Regions from separate parts of the Telluria sp. AZSoR62 genome, predicted to be linked through region 4. Evidence: predicted binding sites of a transcription regulator. Region 4 holds the regulator's gene; each other region holds the start of a gene.

Region 1 (3,886 bases), on a different contig from region 4:
CGAGAGCGACAACGCGCCGGGCCGCTTCAACGTGTTCGACTACCGCGGCGCCACCCTCATCGCCGACTACGGCCACAACCCGGACGCGATCGCCGCCCTGGTCAATGCCGTCGAAGCGATGCCGGCGAAACGCCGCTCGGTGGTGATCAGCGGCGCGGGCGATCGCCGCGACCAGGACATCACCCAGCAGACCGAGATCCTCGGCCGGGCTTTCGACGATGTGCTGCTCTACCAGGACCAGTGCCAGCGCGGCCGTCCGGACGGCGAAGTCGTGGCGCTCCTGCGCAAGGGCCTCGATGGCGCCACCCGCACCAGCCACGTCGAGGAAATCAACGGCGAATTCGTCGCCATCGACCGCGCCCTGTCGCGCCTGGAAGCGGGCGATTTGTGCCTGATTCTGATCGACCAGGTCGACGAAGCGCTGGCGCACATTGCGCGCCGGGTCGCCGAAGGCTGATGTCGTTTTCTGCGCCGGCCCTGCCGGCGATGGGTTTGCCTACCCTGCTGCGGGCGCTGCTGAAGTTTCCAGGGCAGCGCCCGCAGTCATGTCCGGACGGGGCGATGCCGGAACTCGTCACCGCGTACCGGCTGGATAGCCTTCCCGTCGAAGACATCGCCCGCTACCGCGCGGCTTTTGGTTTCATGGAAGGGCGTGTCCCGCTCACGTGGTGGTACGTGCTTGCGCAGCGCGCGCACCTGGCCACGATGCTGGACCCGCGCTTTGCTTTCCGGATCGTGGGCATGGTGCATATGGAGAATGCGCTGACCGAACATGGCCGGGTCGAGCCCGGGCAGCCGCTCCTCCTGCGTACCAGCCTGCGCTTGTTACCGACGTCAAGCAGCGGCGCCCTGCGCTGCGTCCTGGAGACCATCGGCAGTGCGAACGATGCTCCGGTATTTGCCTGCACCAGCACCTATCTGATCAAGCGCGGAACCCGACGCGATGGAAAGCCAGCGCAGGAAGCCGCGCCCTCGCCTGGGAAGATCGTCACGGATTGGACACTCGACGCCGCCGCAGGCCGCCGCTATGCGCGCCTGTCCGGCGACTGGAATCCCATTCACCTGTACCGTTGGAGTGCCCGCCTCATGGGTATGCGCGCACCGATCATCCACGGCATGCACACACTCGCAGCCAGCTGCGCCGCGCTGGAAAAGCATGCCGGGCGCCATGCCACGTCCATCGCCTGCCGCTTCCGCGCACCGGTTGCGCTGGGAACGACCCTCGCATTGCGGGCGGAAATGGAATCGGGGGATTTTGTGGTGGAAGCCGGCGGCAAGCCGGCCGTGACGGGACACTGCACGCTGGCCTAGCGGCAGTAGAACTGCAGACCCGGGGTCAAGAACTGCAGACCCGGGGTCAGGTCTGACATTCGGACACGGCCTCAACCGTAAGCGCATCCTGGCCTTCAGGGGTAGCGGTTCTGCACAGCCCAAACCTCAAACTCAATGCCGAGCTCGTGTCCAAATGTCAGACCTGACCCCGAATTGTGTGCGTGACCCCGAATTGTGTGCGCTGGCGTGATGCCAGCCGCACGATTACTTCTGCTTGCGCAGGCGGCGGCGCGTCGCGGCCAGCCCGAGCAGGCCGGCGCCGAACACCAGAACGCTGGCCGGCTCCGGAACGTCCGTGCCTGGTGTGCCCAGCTGCCCGGTGAACACCAGGCGCGAGCCATATATCTCGAACGGGTCGTAGCGCTTGGTATCCTCGAAATACAGCTGCCAGTGGCCGAACATGTCCATGCCGTCGAACAGGGAGAGCGATTCCACCGGGCGGAAGGAGCCCGCCGCCACGCGCCGCCCGAGCGCCGCGCCTTTGTCGTCGAAGTTCGCGGTGACGCGGCCAATGCCGCCGGTGTCGCCCTGGTCATAGGTGTTTTCGTTGACCAGGCGGACGACGCGGCCATCCGGCCCGATGAGGCGGATGACGATTTCGTTCTCGAAGGGTTTGTTTTCGCTGAGGCAGGCCTGGCCGTTCATGCTCAGGTAGGGGTTGTCGCATTTCGAGAAGGTGATCGCGACATCCAGGTCCATGATGAGGCCGTGCGTCGTGATGTCGAAACCGACGTAACCGGATGAGGCGTCGAATGCGCGGTAATCGGTATCGACTGCGATCACGCCGGCCTTGGCCGACACGGCAGCAAGGCCGAGCACGGCGTATCCGATCAATCTGGCGAATGCTTTCATCTTGAACTCCCTGTTTTTCTCAAAGACAAGCAAGTTTCGCACCAGAAATATCAGTTTTCTTTGATTTCAAGCAGTTAGCTGGTCAAAACGCCAGGTCGGCAACAACACTTGTTAAGTTTTCCGACAGCTAAGTCGTACTTTCGGTCACAGCGCAGCGTCACTGCCCTGGGCAGCTTATTTTTGTTCGACCGGCCTTGCATTCGCGCTTTTTCGCATCTGCGCCTCGGTCTCCTTCAACACCTTGCGATGGCGTACCCACAACCAGATCGCATACCCCGCGGTCAGCGGCATCGCCAGCACAGCGCCACCGAACACGCCCAGGCGAAGCCGCAGCGAATCGATCTCGCTTGCCGTCGTATTCAAGGGCAATGCGCCGAATTCCACAAACTGGAAATACACCAGGCTGGCTAGTAGAGAAGCGGCCACCAGGATGCCGGACCGGGCGAGGCTTTGCTTCCCGGTTGGATACTTGTATTTCGCCCTGGTGCGGACAAAAGCCTCCCAGTACGCCGCATCGACACCTTTGGGAGCCTTGCCTGCATCGTTTGAACTGTTCACTTTCTATCCTCGTCGCGTGTTGTTGGATGTCGCCCCACTGACAGCGGAAGCCGGCGTCATTGTAGGGCTGGAAACCGCTTCGCCGGGAGCAAATTTTCTCGTTGCCGTGACCGGCCGGGCGATCACGCACCTGGCGCCACGCTGACTTGTCCCTTTTACAGCTCGCCACCCGATCGCGGTAAAATGACAAGTCCAGGCTTTGCACCCGCCCTGCCGCACGACCATCGACTACATGACCACCGCTCCAATGGAAATCAACGCCGCCGCCCTCAAGAACAGCACGGCGGAAAAGCTTACCCCCATGATGCATAGGCGTGTTCTACTATGAAGAAATGCTTGTTCTGTTGAAACTTACGCCATAAGCTACGCCAGCAGCCAGATGTTTTGTGCGATCTAAGTATTGCCTGATCAGAAGTATACGTATAATCGTGTCACTTTATTATCAGGACTACTATGTTGACCGACGTTAAAATTTGGCTATACGAGCTTCCCAAGTGCGGCTACTTCACCTTTCGCGGCAATACACCAGCTTTGTTCGGTGGCATCTCCCAAACTTTTGACGCGCTTACTTCTTGGGCGAGCGGCAAGCAACTTGGGGAGACATCGACCTTCTCGACCGAAGAGCCCGATGGAACAGTAGTAGGTGGGGCTTACTTTCTCGATATAGCCAAGCACACGAACGGTGATTTCCTGATCGGCATCTGGAATCGCCTTCCGGGCAACAAGAACAACATCACTTCAGTGGGTGTTGGTGACGTTGTAGGGAGCGCTTCGGCGGCCGAGACTGTCATCGATAGAAATCGAATCCCGGGTTTCGCAACTTATTTCTGGGTCATGCCGGCAGAGCAACGCATCGCATGTCTTCGGTTGAAACATGAGACTCAAGGCCTCGATGCTTTCAAGAAGTACATGCTTTCGTTCCTTAAAAACGTCAATCCGCAGAACGTGATTCAGGGCCCGCCAGGTCCAAATGGCGAGATCAACATTGTGGGCTATCGCCCGGACACGACGACCACTACACCAACTGCGGGCGCTTTTCCTAAACTTTCTGTAAAATCCATTGTGCTCTCTGGGGACATCACCTACCTTAGACACAACGCAGCCGCGATTGACAAAGTGCTCAGCAAGACCACGTTGTCGTCCG
Region 2 (3,886 bases), on a different contig from region 4:
GACTGCTTCCCGCGCCATACCCTGCAGTCCCGGGGCGACGACATCTTCATCGGCACCCCGCCGCTGGCCTTCACCTTCGGGCTGGGCGGGCTGCTGCTGTTCCCGCTGCGGGTGGGCGCGCGCGCCGTGCTCATCGAAAAACTCGGTCCGGAAACCCTGCTCGCGGCCATCGAGCAGCACCGCGCCACGGTGTGCTTCACGGCGCCGACCTTCTATCGCCAGATGGCGCAGCTGGCGCCGCGCTTCGACCTCGCCAGCCTTACCCGCACGGTGTCGGCCGGCGAGGCGCTGCCGCTGGCCACGCGCGAAGCCTGGCAGGAGGCCACCGGGCTGGCGATGATCGACGGGATCGGCGCCACCGAGATGCTGCACATCTTCATTTCGGCCGCCGGCAGCGAGGTGCGCCCAGGCGCCACCGGCAAGCCGGTGCCGGGCTATGTGGCCTGCATCCTGGACGAAGACGACCAGCCGGTAGGGCCCGGGACCATCGGGCGCCTGGCGGTGAAGGGACCGACCGGCTGCCGCTACCTGGACGACCCGCGCCAGCGCGACTACGTGCACGGCGGCTGGAACCTCACCGGCGACGCCTACGAGATGGATGCGGACGGCTATTTCTATTACCGCTCGCGGCTGGACGACATGATCATCTCGGCCGGCTACAACATCGCCGGCGCCGAGGTCGAGGAAGCGCTGCTGCACCATCCGGCGGTGGCCGAGTGCGGGGTAGTGGGGCGCCAGGACCCGGAGCGCGGCCAGGTGGTCGAGGCCCACGTGGTCCTGAAACCCGGCGTGGAAGCATCGGGCGACACGGCGCTGGCGCTGCAGGAATTCGTCAAGGCCTCGATCGCCCCCTACAAGTATCCGCGCGTGGTGCGCTTCCGCGAACAACTGCCGCGCACCGAAACCGGTAAACTGCAGCGGTTTAAACTTCGTAACGATGCAGGGTGAGGAAACTATGGCGGATCTGGACGAGCAGGACCACGGCAAGGGGCGGGAGCCGGGCAGCCCACCCACGGAGCAGGAGCGCGTGGCCGGGCTGGACCTGGCGAGCAGGCTGACGAGCGAGCACCACCAGTCGCTCAAGCTGTGGCTGCGCATGCTGTCGTGCACCGTGCGCATCGAGAACGAGATCCGCAGCCGGCTGCGCGCCACCTTCAACATCACGCTGCCGCGTTTCGACCTGATGGCCCAGCTCGAGCGCTATCCGGACGGGCTGCGCATGGGCGAGCTGTCCAGGCGCATGATGGTCACCGGCGGCAATGTCACCGGCATCACCGACCAGCTCGAACGCGAGAAGCTGGTGGTGCGGGTGCCCGATCCAAGCGACCGGCGCGCCTGGGCGGTGCGCCTGACCCCGGAGGGACGGTTCGCCTTTGCCGAGATGGCGGCCGTGCACGAGCGCTGGATCGACGAGATGCTGGGGGATATCCCGGCCGAGGACAAGGCGGAGCTGATAGCGCAACTGGCGTCGATGAAGCGGCGCCTGAAGATCGACGAGGGAAGTGCCGGCGCTTAGTGAGTCAAGCTGGCAGGGCGCCGCCTCGTAGGGTGGGCAAGTTCCTCGCCCACGCGGTCATCGTGTGAACAGGCGCGCAGGCTGCAGCACCGTGATGTGAACGCGTGGGCAAAATTTGCCCACCCTACAGGTCAGCGGCGACGCAGCTTGCGCACCCGGTTCGCCCCCGCCGCCAGCAAACCCAATCCCAGCAGCGCGATGCTGCCTGGCTCCGGCACCTTCACCGGTGGACGCGGCGTATCGTCGACCACCGCGGCGGTCGTATAGTGGCTCAGGCGCCCGATATTGCACTTGTTCTGGTTGCTGGCGCAGGCGCCGCCGGTCAGGAACTGGACCTGGGCATTGGTCCAGACCAGCTGGGTCAGGTCGCCGGCGTTGCGGAAGAAGAAGGTAGTGGCGCTGGCATTGGTCCCGCCGGTGCCGAATTTCAGGGCGAAATAGCCGGGACCGGACAGGTCGGTCAGCATCCAGGTGCCGGGCATGCCGGCAACCGCGGTCGCCACGGCTTCGCCGCTGCCGGCGGAGACTTTGTCGTCCAGCACCAGGCTGCTGTCACCCGACAGCCGGCGCAGCATGTCGAGTTCTGCCGAGTCGGACGAGTTGGCCATTTTCGCTTCGCCGACCTTGACGTCAGTGACGATCGGCGCAGCCAGCGCCGCAGTCGGCACCGCCGCCATGGCGAGGGCGCAGAGCAAGGAAGCCAGGCGCGGAGCGGATTGAGTAAAAGTCATTACATTTTCCCATTTAGCAACAAGTATTGCTTATCTAGCATAATGTGTGCCAGCGGAAATAAGTGTTGCAAATACAAGGGCTTGGCGGAAGGCGTCCGTTGGCCTTGGAGACGCCTGTAAAGATTTTCGACAGGAAAAAAACGGCGACTGTCCGGAGCGGGGGCGGCTGTTCTGCTTTGGCTGGACCGCTGGTACAATAGCGGGCTGCAAGACCCGGTCTTGCAAAGTGTCGCCATAGTACAATGGATAGTACAAGGTCCTCCTAAGACTTAGATGCAGGTTCGATTCCTGCTGGCGACACCATCCCTGTGCCCGTCCGGGCGATATTTTTTCATCAGCTCGGCTATACTGCTGCCTTCGATCCGCTGGCGCGCCTGCGCAGGGTTCGACCTCCGCTCCCGAATACGACCTGTCCGGCAGCGCCCGACGCTTCCGACCCATGCCGACTCCGTGATCTTTCTTGCCGCCCCCGCGCCAGCTTCCCTCGAATCCCTGATGGCCACCCGCGATTGGGCCGCCACGCCCCTGGGAGCGAGCGCCGGATGGGAGCCGGCGCTGCAGCACGCGGTGCGCCAGATGCTCGACTCGGCCACCCCGGTATTCATGGCCTGGGGCAGCGGCGAGACCTTCCTGTACAACGACGCCTACGTGCCCATCCTCGGCCGGCGCCATCCTGCGGCGCTGGGGCAATCCTTCGAGGCGGCCTGGCCGGATGCCTACCCGGCCGTGAAGCCGGCGGTCGCGAAGGTAATGGCAGGCCGGTCGCTCAGTTTCGAGAACGTGCCCTTCACCCTCACCCGCAACGGCGTCGAGGAGCAATCCTGGTTCACCTACTCGTACTCGCCGCTGCGGCGCCTCGATGGCGAAGTGCTTGGCCTGCACTGCATCGTGGCCGAAACCACCGCGCGCATGCGCGAAGAGCAGCGCCGGTCCAACGAGGTGGGACGCATCTCGGCGCTGTTCGAGCAGTCGTCCAGTTTCATCGCCGTGCTGTCCGGCCCCCACTTCGTGCACGAGCGCGTCAATGCCGCCTACCTGTCGCTGGTCGGCGCGCGCGACGTGATCGGGCTGCCGCTGGGCGAAGCGCTGCCGGAGCTGGCGGAGCAGGGCTACCTGGACCACCTGGCCGGCGTGCTGGCGAGCGGCACGCCGATGGCGCGCCGCAAGACACGCGTGACCCTGGGACGCGGCCCGGGCGGCGCGGCGCAGGTCCGCTACCTGGACTTTTCGATCCAGCCGCTGTACGACGGCGCGGCCGGCGCCGGGCAGGCGCTGCTGCTCGAGGGCGTGGACGTTACCGACCACGTCGAGGCCGAGGAGCGGGCCGACCGCACGGCCCAGCTGCTGCGCGACGCCCGGCTGCGCCTGGAAGGCGCGCTGAGCGCGGCCCAGGTGGCTACCTGGACCTGGAATATCCGCGAGAACCGCGTGTATGCCGACGCCAACCTGGCCCAGCTCTACGGCGTGTCGGCGGCGGATGCCGACGGCGGCCCGATCGACGCCTACCTGGCTGCGATCCACCCGGACGACGTCGCGCAGGTGGGAGCGCGCATCGAAGGCGCGCTGGCCAGCGGCGAGGCCTTCAGCGACAGCTACCGGGTGCGCGGCGCCGACGGCAGCTACCGCTACATCGAGGCGC
Region 3 (3,886 bases), on a different contig from region 4:
CCGCATATTGGAGCGCATGGCTCTACGTAGCGATGCCGAACTGGTAGAGTATGCGATTAAGCGCAAGCTGATCGGTCAATCATACCCGGTGCTCTGATGGCTGGACGCAGTCAGGCCGGCTAGCGCGGCCGAGACATGTCGGACAGCCGGTTGGCGACAGCATACTGGACGATCTGCACGTTGGAATGGATGCCCATCTTATCCATCAGGCGGGCCTTGTGTGTGCTGACGGTCTTGACACTGATGCCGAGTTCGATCGCGATTTCCGACACTTTGTGACCGGCCGCCAAATGCTTGAAGATCTCGAACTCGCGTTGGGTCAGAGACCGGTGCGTGTGGTCTTTTCCCAGCTCATTGATGTCCGCTGCTACCAGCCTGCCTAGCTCCTCATGCAGGTAGCGCCGCCCTGACGAGACGGCTTTAATAGCAACAGGCAATTGACTGGCTCCGCAGCCGGCATCCAGCAAGCCACTGGCCCCAGCGCGAAGGAAGGCGAGCACCTGTTGCGAACTGAGCGAACGGGAAATAATGATCAATTGCAGAGAGGGATACGCTTGCCGGAGTTGATACACGCATTCAATATCGCCTGTATCGGCGGGATGACAGACAGCGACCAGCACGTCAGCCGTCTCCAGTCGCTGGTCGGAGAGGATCTCCAACCCGTAGCTGACCTCCGCGATCACCTGCATGTCGTCGTGCGGGTGCAGGATGCGTTTCATCCCTTCGCGCAGAACTGTCAGATTACTGGCCAGCACAACATCAATCATGAAGCGTCCTTCCTGCGCATTGCAACGTCGCGCATCCATGCCACCACGTCCCGCCGATGAGCGGGTACCTTGTGCGTTCGAAGTCCTGGTGTGCGCTAGCCGTCAACGTTGACGATGCTCGCCACGGCGGGACCTTGGCTCGACATGTTTCCTCTAACAAATACTGCGTTCTGTCGCCCAGCAGGATCGCCGCTGGCTTGCATTACGCAATGTACGTATTGAAATGAAATCGTCAGTTTGCCGGCGTTCGGCATTCTTTCAAGAAGAGAAGGCACGGGATGCTCAGGTCGCTTCGCCCGTCTCGCACTTCAAAAACCAGAACTATGCTGCAAGCATACTAAAACAGAAAGCGAGCGCAAGCATGTACCTTACGGACGAAACACACACTGCATGCGCGGCCTGCTCCGCCCCGGATGGCGGACACCGTTGCAATGCTGGAGCAAAGTCCTGTGGCGGCGCCAACGATACACGGCAAGCGGGCTTTGAAACTAGCCGAAGTCCTGATGAGTATCGCCCTGGCCGCTTGCATGGCTAAGAATCATGGCGCGGCCTTGCCGATGGCAGCGCGGCCTATTTGCGGCGGCTCGCGCGCAGGCGCGCGGCGCGGGCCGACAGCGCTGCCAGTGCACCGGCGCCGAAGACCAGCCAGGAGGCCGGTTCCGGCACGTTCGCCGGCACCGCCTGCATCAGCATGCCCTGGGTGCCATAGCACTCGAGCGACATGCCGCATGGGCCCTGGTCGCTGCGCGCGGCCAGCAGGGTGAAGGTGCGCCCTTCGCTGGCCATGTGGAAATCGGACTCGCCGTTGTTGGCGCGGATCTCGCCGCTCAGGAAGCCGCCCGGGAGGAAGTCCACCCACAGCCAGATGCGGTCGCCGAACATCTTCGGTGCGGCGCCGGCCTGGAAGTCGATGATGTTGCGGCTCCCGTTGTCGTCCTCGACCGAGTAGCGCAGCGACAGCAGGCTGGTTTGCGGATCGATGCAGCCCGGGTCGCGGCACAGGTTGTTGATGCCCAGTGCCAGCGTTCCGGCGGCGACCGCGGCGTCGGAGAACACCAGTTCCAGGCGGATGTCCGACGGCATATTCGGGCTGCTCTGGGTCTCATGCCAGCTGTAGATGACGTCGGCTTGCGCCGCATGCGCGGAAAATGCACAGGCCAGCATGGCGAAGAGGTGTTTTACGGTCACGATGAGCTCCAAAAAGTATCTGCGTTATTTAATTGAAGCAATATTCGCGCCTTGTTCATGAACTTCGCATAAGCCATTGATTTTGCACTTGTTTTGCAATGAGTTAAATGACAACGAAAAAGCATTGTTAAATTTTCCGACACTACCCGCCACGATTTAGTTCTGGCCGGAAATGGCAGTAACGCAAGCCGTGCCGATATAATCAGTGTGTTGTGCAACCACCAAGGAATGACACCGATGAAAGTGCTGCCCCTGTTTCTCCCCCTGGTCTTCCTGTCCGGCGCCGCGCTGGCGGACGATGCCGCCATCCTGAAGTGCCGCGCGCTGGGCGAGACCGGCGCGCGCCTGGCCTGCTACGACGCGATCCAGCTGGGCGCCAAGCCTGCAGCGCAGGCCGCAAGCGAGCCGGCAGCCGCGCCCGCGCGCAGCAAGGAAGCTGATTTCGGCATGGAAGCGGTCAAGCGGCGCGAAGCCGAACCGGCTTCGGTGACGAGCACGGTCGTGGGCGACTTCGAAGGCTGGGGTCCGGGTTCGCAGATCCGCCTGGCGAACGGCCAGGTATGGCGCATCATCGACGGCAGCGAAGCGATCCTGCCGCGCAAGCGCGATGCGAAGGTGACGATCGAGCGCAACATGTTCGGTACGCTCTTCCTGAAGGTGGACGGCTCTAACAGTTCGGCGAAGGTGCGCCGGGTCCAGTGAGGCTGCGCTGCATGTAGCAGGCCGCGCCGGGGTAGCCGGCCAGCGCTGCGCGCGCGAGCAGGCAATCGAGTAGCGCCGCGCGGTAGCCCAGCGCCGTCCAGAACCCGCGCGTGTCCTGCACCGACACCAGCGCGGAGGCGCCGAGCCCCTGTGCGCACGCCCAATCCAGCACCTTGCCGACCAGCGCCCGCGCCAGTCCACGTCCCTTGCCGCGCGGTGCGACGGCCAGGTCGTGCAGGTACAGCGTGTCGGCGTCCGGAGCAGGATCGAAGCGCGCGCCCAGCGGCGTGACCACGCCCAGGCGGCTGCGGTAGGCAAACAGGTAGGCGCACACGCCTTCGCCGTCGAGGGCGACCAGGCAGCTGCCGGCGGCAGTCTCCAGGCGCGCCAGGACGGCCGCCGCCGGCTCCTGCATCGAGGGCGGATAGCAGGCCGCCTGCACGGCGAGCACCGCGGGCAAATCTTCAAGGCGCATTGCGCGCAGATGGAAGGTGGCGTCGTCTTGCATGGGCTGGTTCCAACAATGCCCGACATTCTCGCATGCCTGCGCTCGTCGCTGGTCGCCTCGCCTTCGTCGTTCGTCGCGCAGGGGTTCCCTCCCCGGCTTGCCCTTCCTACACTCCTGACATTGCCTTATATTATTAACGACCCCGGAGGACGACATGTGGCGCAGGATAGCTAACTGGTACGACGACATCGAGCGCGAACAGATCGCGGTGCTGGAACGCCCCGAACTGGCGGCGCAGGTCCGCCCGGGCTTTCGCCGCTACATGGTCGACAAGCTGGCGACGATGACGCCCATCGAGCGCCAGCAACTACGCGATTTTTGCGTCACCTACCAGGGCCGCCGCCTGTGGATGGCGATTGCCAAGATGGCGGCCGCATTTACCGTGGCCGGGGCCCTGGTGCACTACATGACCGGAAAGGGCGGCTGGGTCGGCCACATCATCCTGTTCAACCTGCTGGGGTTTTCCGTCGCCGCCGGCGGCATCGCTGCCTGGTTCGACGCACGCCGCCTGCTGCAGGCCAAGCGCAAGATGCTGTTCCAGGCCGTCGGCGGAGCCCTGCTCGGCGCGGGAATCTGCTACGGCCTCCTGATGCTCACGCATCCGCGGCCCATCGACCAGATGGTGTCGCGCCTGCCGCAACTGTTCGTGACCACCCTGCTTGCCGGGGCCGTGTTCGCGCTTCCCATCCTGAGCATCGGGGCCTTTCGCCGCCGCCAGCAG
Region 4 (3,886 bases):
TCAAGGGTCCCTTCATCTCCTACGACAACCGCAAGGAAGTCGCCCAGGTGCGCAACGACGCCAGCGGCCAGAGCAAGGTCGGCGGCGGGCGCGGCACCCTGATCATCGCCCCGCGCCGCGCTGCGCCTGCAGAAGGCGGCAAGCAATGACGGTGGTGGAGAAGAGCGTGCGCGAAGGCTGCAGCACCCTGGTCGTCAAGGGCCTGCAAAAGAGCTATGGCAAGCGGCTGGTGGTGCGCGACGTGTCGCTGCAGGTCGATTGCGGCGAAGTGGTGGGGCTGCTGGGCCCGAACGGCGCCGGCAAGACCACCTCGTTCTACATGATCGTCGGCCTGGTGCCGTCGGACGCCGGCTCGATCGACATCAACGGCACCGACATCTCGAGCCTGCCGATCCACCGCCGCGCGGTGCTGGGCCTGTCCTACCTGCCGCAGGAAGCCTCGGTGTTCCGCAAGCTGACGGTGGAAGAGAATATCCGCGCCGTGCTGGAACTGCAGCGCACCAACGAGGGCAAGGCCTTGTCGAAGGACGAGATCAACGGGCGCCTGGACACCCTGCTGGCCGAGCTGCAGATCGAGAAGCTGCGCGAGAACCCGGCGCTGTCGCTGTCGGGCGGCGAGCGCCGCCGCGTCGAGATCGCACGCGCACTCGCTACCAATCCGCGCTTCGTGCTGCTGGACGAACCCTTTGCCGGCGTGGACCCGATTGCGGTGATCGAGATCCAGCGCATCGTGCGCTTCCTGAAGGAGCGCAACATCGGCGTCCTGATCACGGACCACAACGTGCGCGAGACGCTCGGCATCTGCGACCGCGCCTACATCATCAACCAGGGGGCGGTGCTGGCCTCGGGCCGTCCGGACGACATCATCGCCGACGAGTCGGTGCGCCGCGTCTACCTCGGCGAACACTTCCGCATGTGACCATGAAACAGTCCCTGCAACTCCGCACGTCGCAGCACCTGGCGCTCACGCCGCAACTGCAGCAGTCGATCCGGCTGCTGCAATTGTCCACGCTCGAACTGCACCAGGAGCTCGAGCAGATACTGACCGATAACCCGCTGCTCGAACGGCTCGACGATCCGCTCGACCACTCGGTGCGGCTGCTGGCCGACGGCGCCATCAACAGCGCCCCCTCCAGCGCCGAAGCCCCGGCCGCGCAGCCGGGACAGGAAGGCGGCGAAGGCGAGGCCGCCAAGCCCGATGCCGACGGCTTCGAGGACGGCGACCGCGACCGCGGCGAGCCTGACGGCGACTGGGGCGGCGAGGGCGGCGGCGCGAGGAGCGGCGACGACGAAGACGGCCGCCCGCAGCTGGAAGCGTGCAGCGTGTCGCTGCGCGAGCACCTGGCCGAGCAGGTTCGCACCACCGGCTGCGGCGTGCGCGACCGCGCGCTGGCCGAACTGGTGATCGATGCGCTGGACGACAACGGCTACCTGGAGGAGCCGCTGGACGACATCCACGCGCGCCTGCCCGCCGAACTCGAGATCGAGATGGACGAGCTGCGCTGCGCGCTGGCGCTGGTGCAGAGCCTGGACCCGGTCGGCTGCGGCGCCCGCAGCGCGGCCGAATGCCTGGCGCTGCAGATCCGTCGCATGCCGGGCGTGCCGATGGTGACGCGGCGCCTGGCCTTGAGCATCGTCGAAGGCTACCTGAGCTGGTTCGCCCAGCGCGAGTACACCAAGCTCAAGAAGGCGCTGGACTGCGACGACGAAGACCTGCGCGAGGTCCAGGCCGTCATCCGCCAGTGCAATCCGCATCCCGGCGCGGCCTTTGCGTCCGCTGCCTCGGACTACGTGGTGCCGGACGTGATCGTACGCCGCGCCAAGAGCGGCTGGTCGGTCATGCTGAACCCGGATGTGATGCCGAAGCTGCGCGTGAACTCGCTTTACGCCAACCTGCTCAAGCAGGGAAAAAGCGAGAGCCAGATGGGCGCACAGCTGCAGGAAGCCAAGTGGCTGATCAAGAATATGCGCCAGCGTTTCGACACGATCCTGCGCGTAGCCGAGGCAATTGTTGAGCGCCAGCGCAACTTTTTCAGCCACGGCGCGGTTGCCATGCGTCCGCTTGTGCTGCGCGAGATTGCTGATACACTAGGCCTACACGAGAGCACTATTTCCCGTGTAACCACGCAGAAATACATGTTGACCCCCCACGGCATGTTTGAACTGAAATACTTCTTCGGAAGCCACGTCGCCACCGAAGCGGGGGGAGAAGCATCTTCCACGGCGATCCGCGCGCTGATTGCGCAATTGACAGGAGCAGAAGACCCTAAGAACCCTTTATCCGACAGCAAGATCGCGGAAATGCTCGGGGAACAAGGTATGGTCATTGCGCGCCGGACGGTAGCCAAATACCGCGAAGCCCTCAAGATCCCTCCCGTCAGCCTCCGCAAGTCTCTGTAAAGCACTGTCCCACCTACCTTGTGGTGCCGGCAGGGCAACATTTCAAAGGAGTGTGTATGAACCTCACAATCAGTGGTCATCATCTTGAAGTGACTCCCGCAATTCGTGAATACGTTCAGAATAAGCTCGAGCGCATTACCCGCCATTTCGACCACGTGATCGACACCCACGTGTTCCTCGCCATCGATAATCTCACCGAAAAAGAAAAACGGCAGAAAGCCGAGATCAACCTGCAAGTATCAGGAAAAATTTTGCATGTGGCCAGCGCCGCGCAAGACCTGTACGCGGCGATCGACATGCTGATGGACAGGCTGGACCGCCAGGTCATCAAGCACAAGTCCATGCTGCAAAACCATAATCACGTGGCGCACAAGCGCCTGCCGGATACCGGCGAAGCCGCCGTCGCGTAAATACGCACAGCAGCAATGACAGCAGGGGCGTCTGAGGGGACGCCCTTTTTGCTGGGCGCTCCCTTTACTGTTACGTTTGCACGCTTCCAATTTCACGCTTTTGTTCTGTAGAATGCATGTCTTTTCGATCACAGAGCATCTCCATGACCGACACCGTCCTGACCCGCGTCGCCAACCGCACCGGCGTCATTACGCTCGACCGGCCGCAAGCCCTGAACTCCCTCTCGCTCGACATGGTGCGCGCGCTCACCGCGATCCTGCGCGACTGGCAAACTGACGCCGGCATCGACGCGGTCGTCATCGGCAGCACCAGCGAGAAGGCCTTGTGCGCGGGTGGCGACATCCGCTTCTTCCACGAAAAGGGCCAGGTCGGGCCGATGGGCGGCAGCGCGCTGCTGGAAGACTTCTTTACCGAAGAATACGCACTGAACCACCTGATCCATTTCTACCCGAAGCCGTATATCGCGCTGATGGACGGCGTGGTGATGGGCGGGGGCATGGGCATCGCCCAGGGCGGCCCTGGTTGCGGCCTGCGCATTGTCACCGAACGCAGCAAGGTTGCCATGCCCGAAGTGAACATCGGCCTGTTCCCGGATGTCGGCGGCAGCCATTTCCTGTCGCATGCGCCGGGCCAGCTGGGGCAATACCTGGGCCTGACCGGCCTGACCATCGGCGCGGCCGACGCCATCTATGTGGGACTGGCCGACCTGTTCGTGCCGGGCGAGAAGATGGGCGAGCTGATGGCGCTGGTGGAGGCGACCGCGGGCGCCGACCTGCCTGCGGCGATCCGCGCGTTTGCCGCGCCGTTTGCGCAAGCCGCCGGCAGCAGTGAACTGCAGGCCCAGCGCGCCGTGATCGATGCGCACTTCAGCGCTGCTTCAGTGGCCGCCATCATGGAATCGCTCGCGCGCGACGAAAACCCGTTCGCGCAAAAGGCCCTGAAGGCCATGCGCCAGCGCTCGCCGCTGATGATGTGCGTCACGCGCGAACTCCTGCTGCGCGGCGCCGCGCTCGGCGTGGCCGACTGCCTGCGCATGGAACGCTCGCTGGTGCGCCGCAATTTCGAGCACGGCGAA

The links. Region 4 encodes sigma-54, which starts transcription at its own class of promoters, with help from an activator protein. Its sites were predicted from a motif close to TGGCANGNAANCTGCTTT; they were not measured.
Region 1: the regulator sigma-54 is predicted to act here: its motif matches at 2,211-2,228, upstream of AC3XQU_RS07080 (PEP-CTERM sorting domain-containing protein).
Region 2: the regulator sigma-54 is predicted to act here: its motif matches at 2,282-2,299, upstream of AC3XQU_RS09505 (PEP-CTERM sorting domain-containing protein).
Region 3: the regulator sigma-54 is predicted to act here: its motif matches at 1,990-2,007, upstream of AC3XQU_RS04225 (PEP-CTERM sorting domain-containing protein).

What each region holds. Positions count from the first base shown of each region.
Region 1 covers NZ_JBYTST010000003.1:266,439-270,324, forward strand. The annotation lists gene cphA (cyanophycin synthetase) at 1-457, shown strand, start outside; gene AC3XQU_RS07075 (MaoC/PaaZ C-terminal domain-containing protein) at 457-1,311, shown strand; gene AC3XQU_RS07080 (PEP-CTERM sorting domain-containing protein) at 1,537-2,184, opposite strand; gene AC3XQU_RS07085 (hypothetical protein) at 2,359-2,742, opposite strand; gene AC3XQU_RS07090 (hypothetical protein) at 3,196-3,886, shown strand, end outside.
Region 2 covers NZ_JBYTST010000005.1:1,923-5,808, reverse strand. The annotation lists gene AC3XQU_RS09515 (AMP-binding protein) at 1-948, shown strand, start outside; gene AC3XQU_RS09510 (MarR family winged helix-turn-helix transcriptional regulator) at 956-1,516, shown strand; gene AC3XQU_RS09505 (PEP-CTERM sorting domain-containing protein) at 1,648-2,247, opposite strand; tRNA gene AC3XQU_RS09500 (tRNA-Arg) at 2,476-2,550, shown strand; gene AC3XQU_RS09495 (PAS domain-containing protein) at 2,743-3,886, shown strand, end outside.
Region 3 covers NZ_JBYTST010000002.1:188,569-192,454, forward strand. The annotation lists gene AC3XQU_RS04215 (response regulator) at 1-97, shown strand, start outside; gene AC3XQU_RS04220 (LuxR C-terminal-related transcriptional regulator) at 120-767, opposite strand; gene AC3XQU_RS04225 (PEP-CTERM sorting domain-containing protein) at 1,338-1,955, opposite strand; gene AC3XQU_RS04230 (hypothetical protein) at 2,193-2,657, shown strand; gene AC3XQU_RS04235 (GNAT family N-acetyltransferase) at 2,623-3,165, opposite strand; gene AC3XQU_RS04240 (sensor histidine kinase) at 3,320-3,886, shown strand, end outside.
Region 4 covers NZ_JBYTST010000006.1:203,096-206,981, reverse strand. The annotation lists gene lptA (lipopolysaccharide transport periplasmic protein LptA) at 1-149, shown strand, start outside; gene lptB (LPS export ABC transporter ATP-binding protein) at 146-919, shown strand; gene AC3XQU_RS11820 (RNA polymerase factor sigma-54) at 922-2,400, shown strand; gene hpf (ribosome hibernation-promoting factor, HPF/YfiA family) at 2,457-2,810, shown strand; gene AC3XQU_RS11810 (enoyl-CoA hydratase/isomerase family protein) at 2,954-3,886, shown strand, end outside.